Regions from separate parts of the Flexivirga aerilata genome, predicted to be linked through region 1. Evidence: riboswitches for the same ligand, from Rfam matches in the RefSeq annotation. Region 1 holds a riboswitch; the other holds the start of a gene.
What was found. Region 1 has a riboswitch for cobalamin ahead of HJ588_RS14295 (VWA domain-containing protein). Riboswitches for the same ligand answer to the same signal wherever they lie in the genome.
Positions count from the first base shown of each region.

Region 2: another riboswitch for cobalamin. It lies ahead of HJ588_RS04475 (ABC transporter substrate-binding protein); the one in region 1 lies ahead of HJ588_RS14295 (VWA domain-containing protein).

Region 1 covers NZ_JABENB010000002.1:517,109-521,521, reverse strand. Annotated here, with positions in the region: gene HJ588_RS14310 (precorrin-2 C(20)-methyltransferase) at 1-22, shown strand, start outside; gene HJ588_RS14305 (SAM-dependent methyltransferase) at 13-771, opposite strand; gene cbiE (precorrin-6y C5,15-methyltransferase (decarboxylating) subunit CbiE) at 768-2,039, opposite strand; adenosylcobalamin (AdoCbl) riboswitch at 2,084-2,175, shown strand; gene HJ588_RS14295 (VWA domain-containing protein) at 2,242-4,302, shown strand; gene cobO (cob(I)yrinic acid a,c-diamide adenosyltransferase) at 4,302-4,413, shown strand, end outside.
Region 2 covers NZ_JABENB010000001.1:942,375-946,787, reverse strand. Annotated here, with positions in the region: gene HJ588_RS04490 (ATP-dependent helicase) at 1-960, shown strand, start outside; gene HJ588_RS04485 (hypothetical protein) at 1,098-1,766, shown strand; gene HJ588_RS04480 (hypothetical protein) at 1,729-2,196, opposite strand; cobalamin riboswitch at 2,312-2,488, shown strand; gene HJ588_RS04475 (ABC transporter substrate-binding protein) at 2,529-3,542, shown strand; gene HJ588_RS04470 (FecCD family ABC transporter permease) at 3,539-4,413, shown strand, end outside.

The DNA.
Region 1 (4,413 bases):
GACGCCGCGCTCTCAGTCCTGAGCGGCACCCGGCGTGCGCGGCGCACCCGAGTAGAGGTGTGACTCCACGAAATCACGGCTGTTCACCGCGCGGCCGACGATGATGACCGCGGCTTGTTTCAGGGCGTGCCGCTCCGCCTGCTCGGCGATGTCGGCGAGCGTGCCGCGCAGCACCAGCTCCTCCGGCTGGCTGACCCGGCTGCCGATCACGACCGGGCAGTCGGCGCCGTAGAACGGCGTGAGCCGCTCGGCAATTTCCCGCACCCGTCGGATCGACAGGTGCAGCACCAGTGTCGCGCCGGTCGCGGCGAACGACTCGAGCTGCTCGCCGCTGGGCATCCGGGTCGAATCCCGTTGTGTGCGAGTCAGGACCACCGATTGGGCGACCTCCGGCACAGTCAGCTCGCGGCCGATGAGCGCGGCGGCCGCGGCATACGCAGGCACACCGGGGCAGACGTCCCACGGCACACCGGCGGCGTCGAGCCGCCGCGCCTGCTCGGCGACCGCCGAGAAGACCGACGGGTCGCCCGAGCAGAGGCGCGCGACGTCGTGTCCCGCCTCGTGAGCGGCGACGAGCTCGGCGGTGATCGTGTCGAGGTCGAGATGCTGGGTGTCGACGAGCTTGGCGCCGGGCGGGCAGTGCGCGAGCACTGCGTCGTCGAGATAGGTGCCGGCATAGAGACAGACCGGACTCGCCTGGAGCAGTCGCACGGCACGGAGGGTGAGCAGGTCGGCAGCGCCGGGGCCGGCGCCGATGAAGTGGACGGTCACGGGGCACCATCCTGCTGGACAGCCAGTTGCACGACCGCGCGGGCCGGGCGATAACTCAGGTAGTCGCCGAGCGGCTCGGCCGACTCCACGGCGATCCGGCGCAACGTGACGTTGCCGGCGTCCGCCCGGATGCGCCGATATGCCTGCACCAGCACGCTTTCCGACTCCAGCGTGACCGCGTGCGCCACGAGCCGCCCACCGGGCCGCAAGGCCGCGAGACAGCGGTCGAGCACCGGCTCGGTCACCCCGGCGCCGAGGAAGATCGCGTCCGGCCTGTCCAGGTCGACCAGCTGCACCAGGGCGGCGCCGATGTCGGCCTCCAGCACGCGCAGGTCGGCGCCGGTCTCGGCGAGGTTGCGGCGGATCAGCGCGACCCGGTCCGCGCGCCGCTCCACGGCATACGCCCGGGCGGAGGTATGGCGCAGGCACCACTCGACGGCCACGGACCCGGTGCCGGCACCGAGATCCCACAGGACGGCGCCGGGTGCGGGCCGCAACCGGGACAGCGCGACGGCGCGGATCTCGGCCTTGGTGAGCTGCCCGTCGGTGTGGAACGCGTCGTCGGGCCGGCCGGAGACACTGCCGAGCAACGCGTTCGGGCCACCGAACGGCCCGTCGGACGGCGCTGCGACTGGCGGCAGCTCCACTGCAACGACGTTGAGTCGCGGTGCGGCGTAAGCGTATTCGCTCGCAGTGCAGTCGTGCCGGGACTCCGACGGCGTGCCGAGGTCGCCGAGCACGGTGAGGCGGGCCGCGCCGAGGCCGCGCTCGGCGAGCAGGCTCGCCAGTCGGGCCGGCGTGGTCTCGTCGGAGCTCAGCACCACCAGGCGCGCGCCGGGGGTGAGCAACGCCGTGACCCGTCCGAGCGGGCGCCCCACAACCGACACCCACGCGGCGGTCTCGGCGGGCCAGCCCATGCGGGCCCGCGCCAGCGCCACCGAGGACACCGCGGGGTGGACCCGGACCCCCTCCGGACCACGACGCCGCAGCAGCGTGGTGCCGATGCCGGACAGCAGCGGGTCGCCCGTCGCGAGCACCACGACCGGGCGATCGCCGGACGCGCCGAACGAGTCGATCAGGTCGTCGAGACCGGCCAGCAACGGCTCGGGCCACGCGCGGCGTGCCGCGCTGGGTGCCGGCTCCAACGAGTCGAGAGTGTCGAGCAGGCGGGGCGAGGAGACGACGAGCGCTGCGTCATACAGCAGGGAGAGCTGGGCGCCGGGCAGATCGGCGACGCCGCTCGCAGGGCAGCCGACGACCTCGATCACGCCGCCACAGTAATGCGCGAGCGCGCACCGTGACATGATGCCCATGCCCTCGGCGAGGAACTCCGGTGTGAATCCGGGACGGTCCCGCCGCTGTGATCCCGGGCTGCCCGGGAGAGTCAGAACGTCACCGGGGGCACACTCCCCGCGCCGCGGGGCGTGTCCGGGCAACGGTGAGCGAGGCACTCACCGAGGAGGTTTCGCTGTGTCCACCTTCCCCTTCACCGCCGTCGTCGGCGCCGACGACATGTCGCTGGCACTCGTGCTGACCAGTGTCGCGCCGGAGATCGGCGGCGTGCTCGTGCGTGGCGAGAAGGGCACCGCCAAGTCGACGCTCGTGCGGGCACTCGCCGCGGTGCTGCCCGAGCAGGACGTCATCGCCGGATGTCGCTTCGGCTGCGACCCGGGCGCGCCCGACCCGGAGTGCCCCGACACCGCCCGTCACGAACAGACCACCGTGCGGCGCCGGCCGCATCTCGTCGAGTTGCCCGTCGGTGCCGGTGAGGACCGCGTGACCGGGTCGCTGGATCTGTCCGCCGCACTCTCGGAGGGGCACGCGGCATTCGAGCCCGGTCTGCTCGCCGCCGCCAACCGCGGCATCCTCTACGTCGACGAGGTCAACCTGCTGCCCGACCATCTCGTCGACGTGTTGCTCGACGCCGCGGCCATGGGGCGCAATACCGTTGAACGCGACGGGGTTTCGGTCAGCCACGCAGCACGCATGGAGCTCATCGGCACGATGAACCCCGAGGAGGGCGAGCTGCGCCCGCAGTTGCTCGACCGTTTCGGGCTGACCGTCGAGGTGGCCGCCAGCCGCGACCCGCAGGAGCGCGCAGAGGTGGTGCGGCGCAGGCTCGCCTTCGACAGCGACCCCGAGTCGTTCACCACCCGGTATGCCGACGCGCAAGCGGACCTGTCCGCACGCCTCGCCGCCGCCCGCAAGCGCCTGCCCGAGGTCGAGCTCAGTGACCGGGCGATGGCCGCGATCGCCCGCGTCTGTGCGGGATTCGACGTCGACGGGATGCGCGCCGACATCGTGACCGCCCGTGCCGCGCTGGCCCATGCGGCCTGGCGCGGGGGTGCCGAGGTGCTGCGCGAAGACATCCGCGCGGCGGCGATGTTCGCCCTCCCCCACCGCCGGCGGCGCAACCCGTTCGACGCGCCCGGCATGGACGAGGACCTGCTCGACCAGTTGCTCGACGAATCCGGCCTGCCGGACGACCCGCACGAGGGACCGGACGGACCGGACGGGCCCGACGACGGCCCCGGCGGCGGCGAGCAGACGAACGCACCCGATGCCGCGGACAACCCGCCGGCCGGCGCCGACGCTCCTGCGCCGACGCAGCAGCCGGGTGCGCCCGAGGAGACCGCCGACGCGCCGCATGACACCGACGCCGGCGACACTGCGGACGCTCCCTCGGCAGGCGTCGCACCCATCGGCGTCGCTGGCGCCGAAACCCCCTACCGGGCAAAGGCTTTCGAGGTCCGTGGCGTGGGCGAAGGCGCCCTCGGGCGGCGCAGCAAGGCACGCACCGACGCCGGCCGCACCGTCTCCCATGCGGTGTATGACGGGGGCTCCGTGCACCTGCCGGCGACGATCCGCAGCGCCGCGCTCCGCGAAGCGCGCTCGGCCGCGTCCCCCCGCCGGCTCAGGATCGTGCGTGACGACCTCCGTCGCCAGGTCCGCGAGGGGCGCGAGGCCAACCTGGTGCTCTTCGTGGTCGACGCGTCCGGCTCGATGGCCGCACACAAGCGGATGACCGAGGTCAAGACCGCGGTCCTGTCGCTGCTGCTCGACGCCTACCAGCGCCGTGACCAGGTCAGCCTGATCAGTTTTCGCGGACGCACCGCGGAGCTCACGCTGCCGCCGACGAGCTCGGTGGACGCGGCAGCGGCCCGGCTGGCAGAGCTCCCGCACGGCGGCCGCACTCCCCTCGCCGAGGGTCTTGAGCTCACCGCGCACACCCTGCGGCTGGCGCGGCTGCGTGACCCGCGCCGCCGGCCCCTGGTCGTGCTCGTCACCGACGGTCGCGCGACGGCAACCCCCGACGCACTGGACCGCGCCAACGCAATCGCCGACCGCTGGCCCGAAACCGGTTGGGAAACCTTGGTGCTCGACTGCGAAGCCGGCCGGATGAGGCTCGCTCTCGCGGCCCGGCTCGCAGCCCGCATGCATGCGCGCCACGTGCCGGTCGGCGACGTCGCCGCCCAGACCCTCGTCGACCACGTCGCCGCATCCACCACCCGACTGGGCAGGAGCGCCTGATGGTGCGCGGCAACACAGAAGTCACGCCGAAGGACGGCCTGACCACACGACAGCGTCGTAACCAGCCGCTCGTGGTCGTCAATCACGGTGGGGGCAAAGGAAAGTCGACCG
Region 2 (4,413 bases), on a different contig from region 1:
ACGCACTCCCACCAACTGGAGATCGAGCTCAAGGTGCGCTCGATCCCGTTCGTGAAGTACGGCGGGATCGGATACCTCGAAACCGCCCATGTGCGCGACGTGCTCGCCGCTTTCCGGCTCGCGCTCAACCCCGCCGACGAGGTGTCGTGGTATCGCCTGCTGACCCGCCACCGAGCGATCGGCAAGGCCGGAGCGCGCACGCTGGCCGGCATCCTATCCGGCACCGACGAGGGCAGGTATGACGAGGCATTGCGCACCGCCTCGGACAAGGCCCGCCCCGGGCTGGCCGCGACCCTGGACCAGTTGCGCACGGCTCAGTCCGCCGACGCGACGGCAGCCGTGGTCGAGGCGTGTCACGCCGCGGTGCTGCCGTTGCTGCGGGTGCACTACGCCGACTGGTCACGCCGGTCGGCCGACATCGAGCGCCTCGTGGAGTCCGCGGCCGGCGGGAGTGATCTGCGCGCCTTCATCGCCGACGCCACGATCGACCCGGCCAACGTCGCCGGCGACTGGGCCAAGCAGCCCTACCTCGACGAGGACTACCTGACCCTGTCGACCATTCATTCGGCCAAGGGGCTGGAGTGGTCGGCGGTGCACCTGATCCGGGCGTCCGACGGGGCCATCCCGTCCGACATGGCGCTGACCTCCGACGCGGGCCTCGCCGAGGAGGAGCGACTGTTCTATGTCGCGGTGACCCGCGCCCGCGACACCCTGCACGTCTACTCGCCGGGCCGGCTGCCCACCCACCCGACGAGCTTCCACGCCCGGCACGTGCTCGCCAAGCCCAGCCGCTTCCTGACCCCGGAGGTGCTGGCCGTCGCCGACCGGGTCGACGTGACGCGCCCTGCGGCGCCGGTCGACATCGACACTGACATCGGCATCGACAGTGACATTGACTGTGCCGCCAGCAGATCCGCCACCCCCGTCACGGTGCCGTCGATGGACGAGCTGTTCGGCTGACCACCCGATCCTGCACAAGGGAGTTAGCTCCACCTCGTGGCTGCCGGAAGCCACGGCCTGAGCCCACTGTGCCGGCCACAGCTGACTCATAGCCTCAATCACGGTGCAAAACCTCACGATTGAGTGGAGTCACAGTCATGGCAACCCACCGGAACGTCGGCATCTTCGGCCTGATCGCGAGCGCGCTGATCGTGCTCCAGGTCCCCCTCTATTTCCTGTATGACGGCGCCCCGCCCGACGCCAACATCCTCACGCGGAGCCTGATCGGCATCGTCGGGTGCACGTTCTACATCGTCTTCTTCACCGGGCTGCGCAGCTGGATCGGACGCCACGCGCCGGCTCTCGACTGGCCGGCCAATGTCATGCAGCTGACTGGGCTCGCTTGGGCGGTGGTGGTTTTCGTGCCGCAGTCCATGGAGGTCGGCGCCGCCATCGCCACCCGGCAGGACATCGACACCACCACGGAGGGCCCCTATGCGCCGGCGCAGTATCTCCTGCAGGGCGGCGTCTCCCGGCTGCTGATGGCGGCCTTCCTGATCGCGTTCGCCGTCATACTCTCCCGGTCGCAGCTGCTGCCGCGATGGGTCGGCCGGTCGGCGATCGTGCTGGCGGCGGTCAACCTGGCGTTCCTGCCCGCGGTCTACTTCGGCGACAACGCCGCCGACTTCTACAGCGCGCAGGGCTGGGGCACCACCGCGACGATGGGGCTGGTGTGGAGCCTGTGGACGCTGGCGGTGAGCGTCGCGATGGTGCGGCAGCGGGCCGTGGTCAGGCCAGGAAGTCGATCCGTGCTTGCCGGTCGTTGATGGTGAACGTGTCGCCGGCGCGCTTGCCGTCGATCTCGGCATACACCGGAGAGTCCTGCGAAATGCCTTCGTAGCTCAGGCCGTTGGCGTCGAACGCGTCGGTGACGACACCGACGACGTAACGGTCGCCGCCGAACCCGACGATCGCGCCGGGCCGCACGACGTCGGTCACCGAGAAGTCCAGGCTCTCCGCGGTCGCGACGTCCGAGCGCTCGGTGTCGGCCACCTGCTCGAAGATGGCGTTCTTGTCACCGGCCTCGTCCAGTTGTGCGGTGTCGTCGACCGAGTGCGAGTCGTCCGGGTCGACCTGGGCGGTGCGCTGCTCGGTGGACACCGCGGTCTGCGAGGCGTCGAGCTCACCCTTTAGGTGCCGCACGAGCGCGTCCTTGACCTGCTGCTTGGCCGCCTCGTCCATCGTCGCGTCGGACATGTCGACTCCTTCTGTCTCGCTGTCTCGCTGTCTCGTCGGTGCGGTGCCCAGTCTGCCGCAGTCGCATCGGTGCGGGGACGCCGATCGGGCCTCGGTTACGATCGGCGCCGTGGGGCACTCCCCACTCGACACTGGTCGCATCACCGATGCAAGGGAATCCGGTCCGAATCCGGAGCTGACGCGCAGCGGTAGGGGTGACGAGCGTGGCACGACGCCACTGGGTTCCGACCCGGGAAGGCGCCACGCTCGGACGAACCCGAGCCCGAAGACCTGCCGGTGCCGGACACACCTGTGGGCCTCGCGTTCGGCCCCTGATGAAAGCGATTTGCGCCATGCGCCCACGTCGGATCGGCCTCCCCGCGGCTGCCGCCGCCACGTCCCTCCTGCTCGGCGCGTGCGCCGATGCCCCGTCCGGCGGCGGGCCCGGCGCGGGCTCTGCGGCGACCGGTTCCGCGTCGACGGCGTTCTCGCCGGTGACCCTGACCAACTGCGGCGTGCGGGTCACGGTCGAGGCTCCTCCGCGTCGGCTCGTCACGCTCAATCAGGGCGCGACCGAGGTCGCGCTCGCGCTCGGCCTGCAGGACCGGATGGCGGGCACCGCCTACCTCGACGACGAGGTGTCCGCGAAGTACGCCGCGGCATACCGGTCGGTGCCGGTGCTGGCGAAGGAGTATCCGACCAAGGAGCAGTTCGTCGCGGCCAAGCCGGACTTCGCGTATGCCGCCTACGCAAGCGCGTTCGACGCCAAGGCAATCGGCACGCGGGCGGAGCTGGCTGGCAAGCGGATCGGCAGCTACCTGAGCCCGTTCGGTTGCCCCAAGGGGACGCCGGCAGCGGCGCCGACCTTCGACAGTGCCTGGCGCGAAATCACCGACGTGGGAAGCGTTTTCGGCATACGTGACAAAGCAGAGGGTGTTGTCGACGCGCAACGGTCCGAGCTCGCCACGGTCCGCTCGACGGCTGCGGGCAAGGGCACGACGGTGCTCTGGTATGACTCCGGTGAGAAGACGCCGTTCGTCGGTGCCGGCAAGGGCGGGCCGCAACTGGTGATGGACGCGGTGGGTGCGCGCAACGTCTTTGCGGGGCTGCCGGGCGGCTGGGCGGACGGGTCCTGGGAGAAGGTCGTCGCCGCCGACCCGGACGTGATCGTGCTCGCCGACGCATCGTGGAGCACCGCGGACGCGAAGAAGAAGTATCTGCGCGCCGACCCGGTGCTGCGCAAGCTGACGGCGGTCAAGCGCAACCGTTTCGTGGTGCTGCCGTTCAGCGAGACCACGCCCGGGGTGCGGCTCGTCGACGGCGCGAAGGCCGTCTCCGACCAGCTCACCGCACTGCCGGCGACGTGACGACGGCGGGATGCCGGGCGCCGTCGACCGCGCTCCGGCTGCTGGTCCTGACCGTCGGCGTGGCGGCGGTGCTGGCAAGCGCGGTGATCGCGTTGGGCACCGGGCCGGTGCACGTCCCCGCCGGCCAGGTGCTCGAGGTGGTTGCCCGGCGGATGCAGCTGATCGGCGGCGCGGGTGTGACCCCGATGGACGACGAGATCGTCTGGCAGCTGCGGCTGCCGCGGATCGTCGCGGCGATGGCGGTGGGTGCGGCGCTGGCGCAGTGCGGTTGCGTGCTGCAGTCGCTGACCCGCAACGACCTGGCCGACCCCTATCTCTTCGGGGTCTCCAGCGGCGCCGCGGTGGGAGCGGTGTCGGCGTTGATCCTCGGCTGGACGCTGCCGGGCATCCCGTCCCGCTATGGCGTGGCCGGCACGGCTTTTGTCGGGGCGCTCGTCGCACTCGTGCTGGTGCTGGCCCTCGCCACCGGCAGGTCGGGACAACTGCCACCCGGGCGGACGATCCTGGCTGGCGTCGCGGTCGGCCAATTGTGCAGTGCCGCAACGTCTTTCATCGTCATCGTGCTCGGCCCGCGGGATGGCGCACGGGCGGTGCTCGACTGGACGCTGGGGTCGTTCGCCGGGGTGCGCGGCGGTGACGCCGTCTTTCTGGTGGCGTTGCTCGTGGCGGCGATGATCGGTCTCGGGCTGTGCGCTCCGGCACTCGACGCCTTCGCCTTCGGGGAGGTGTCGGCGCGCTCGCTCGGGGTCAACGTCACAACGATCCGCTGGATCCTGCTGACCGGCACGGCACTCATGACGGCCGCCACGGTGGCGGTCGTCGGGCCGATCGGGTTCGTCGGCCTCGTCGTGCCGCATGTGGTGCGGCTGGT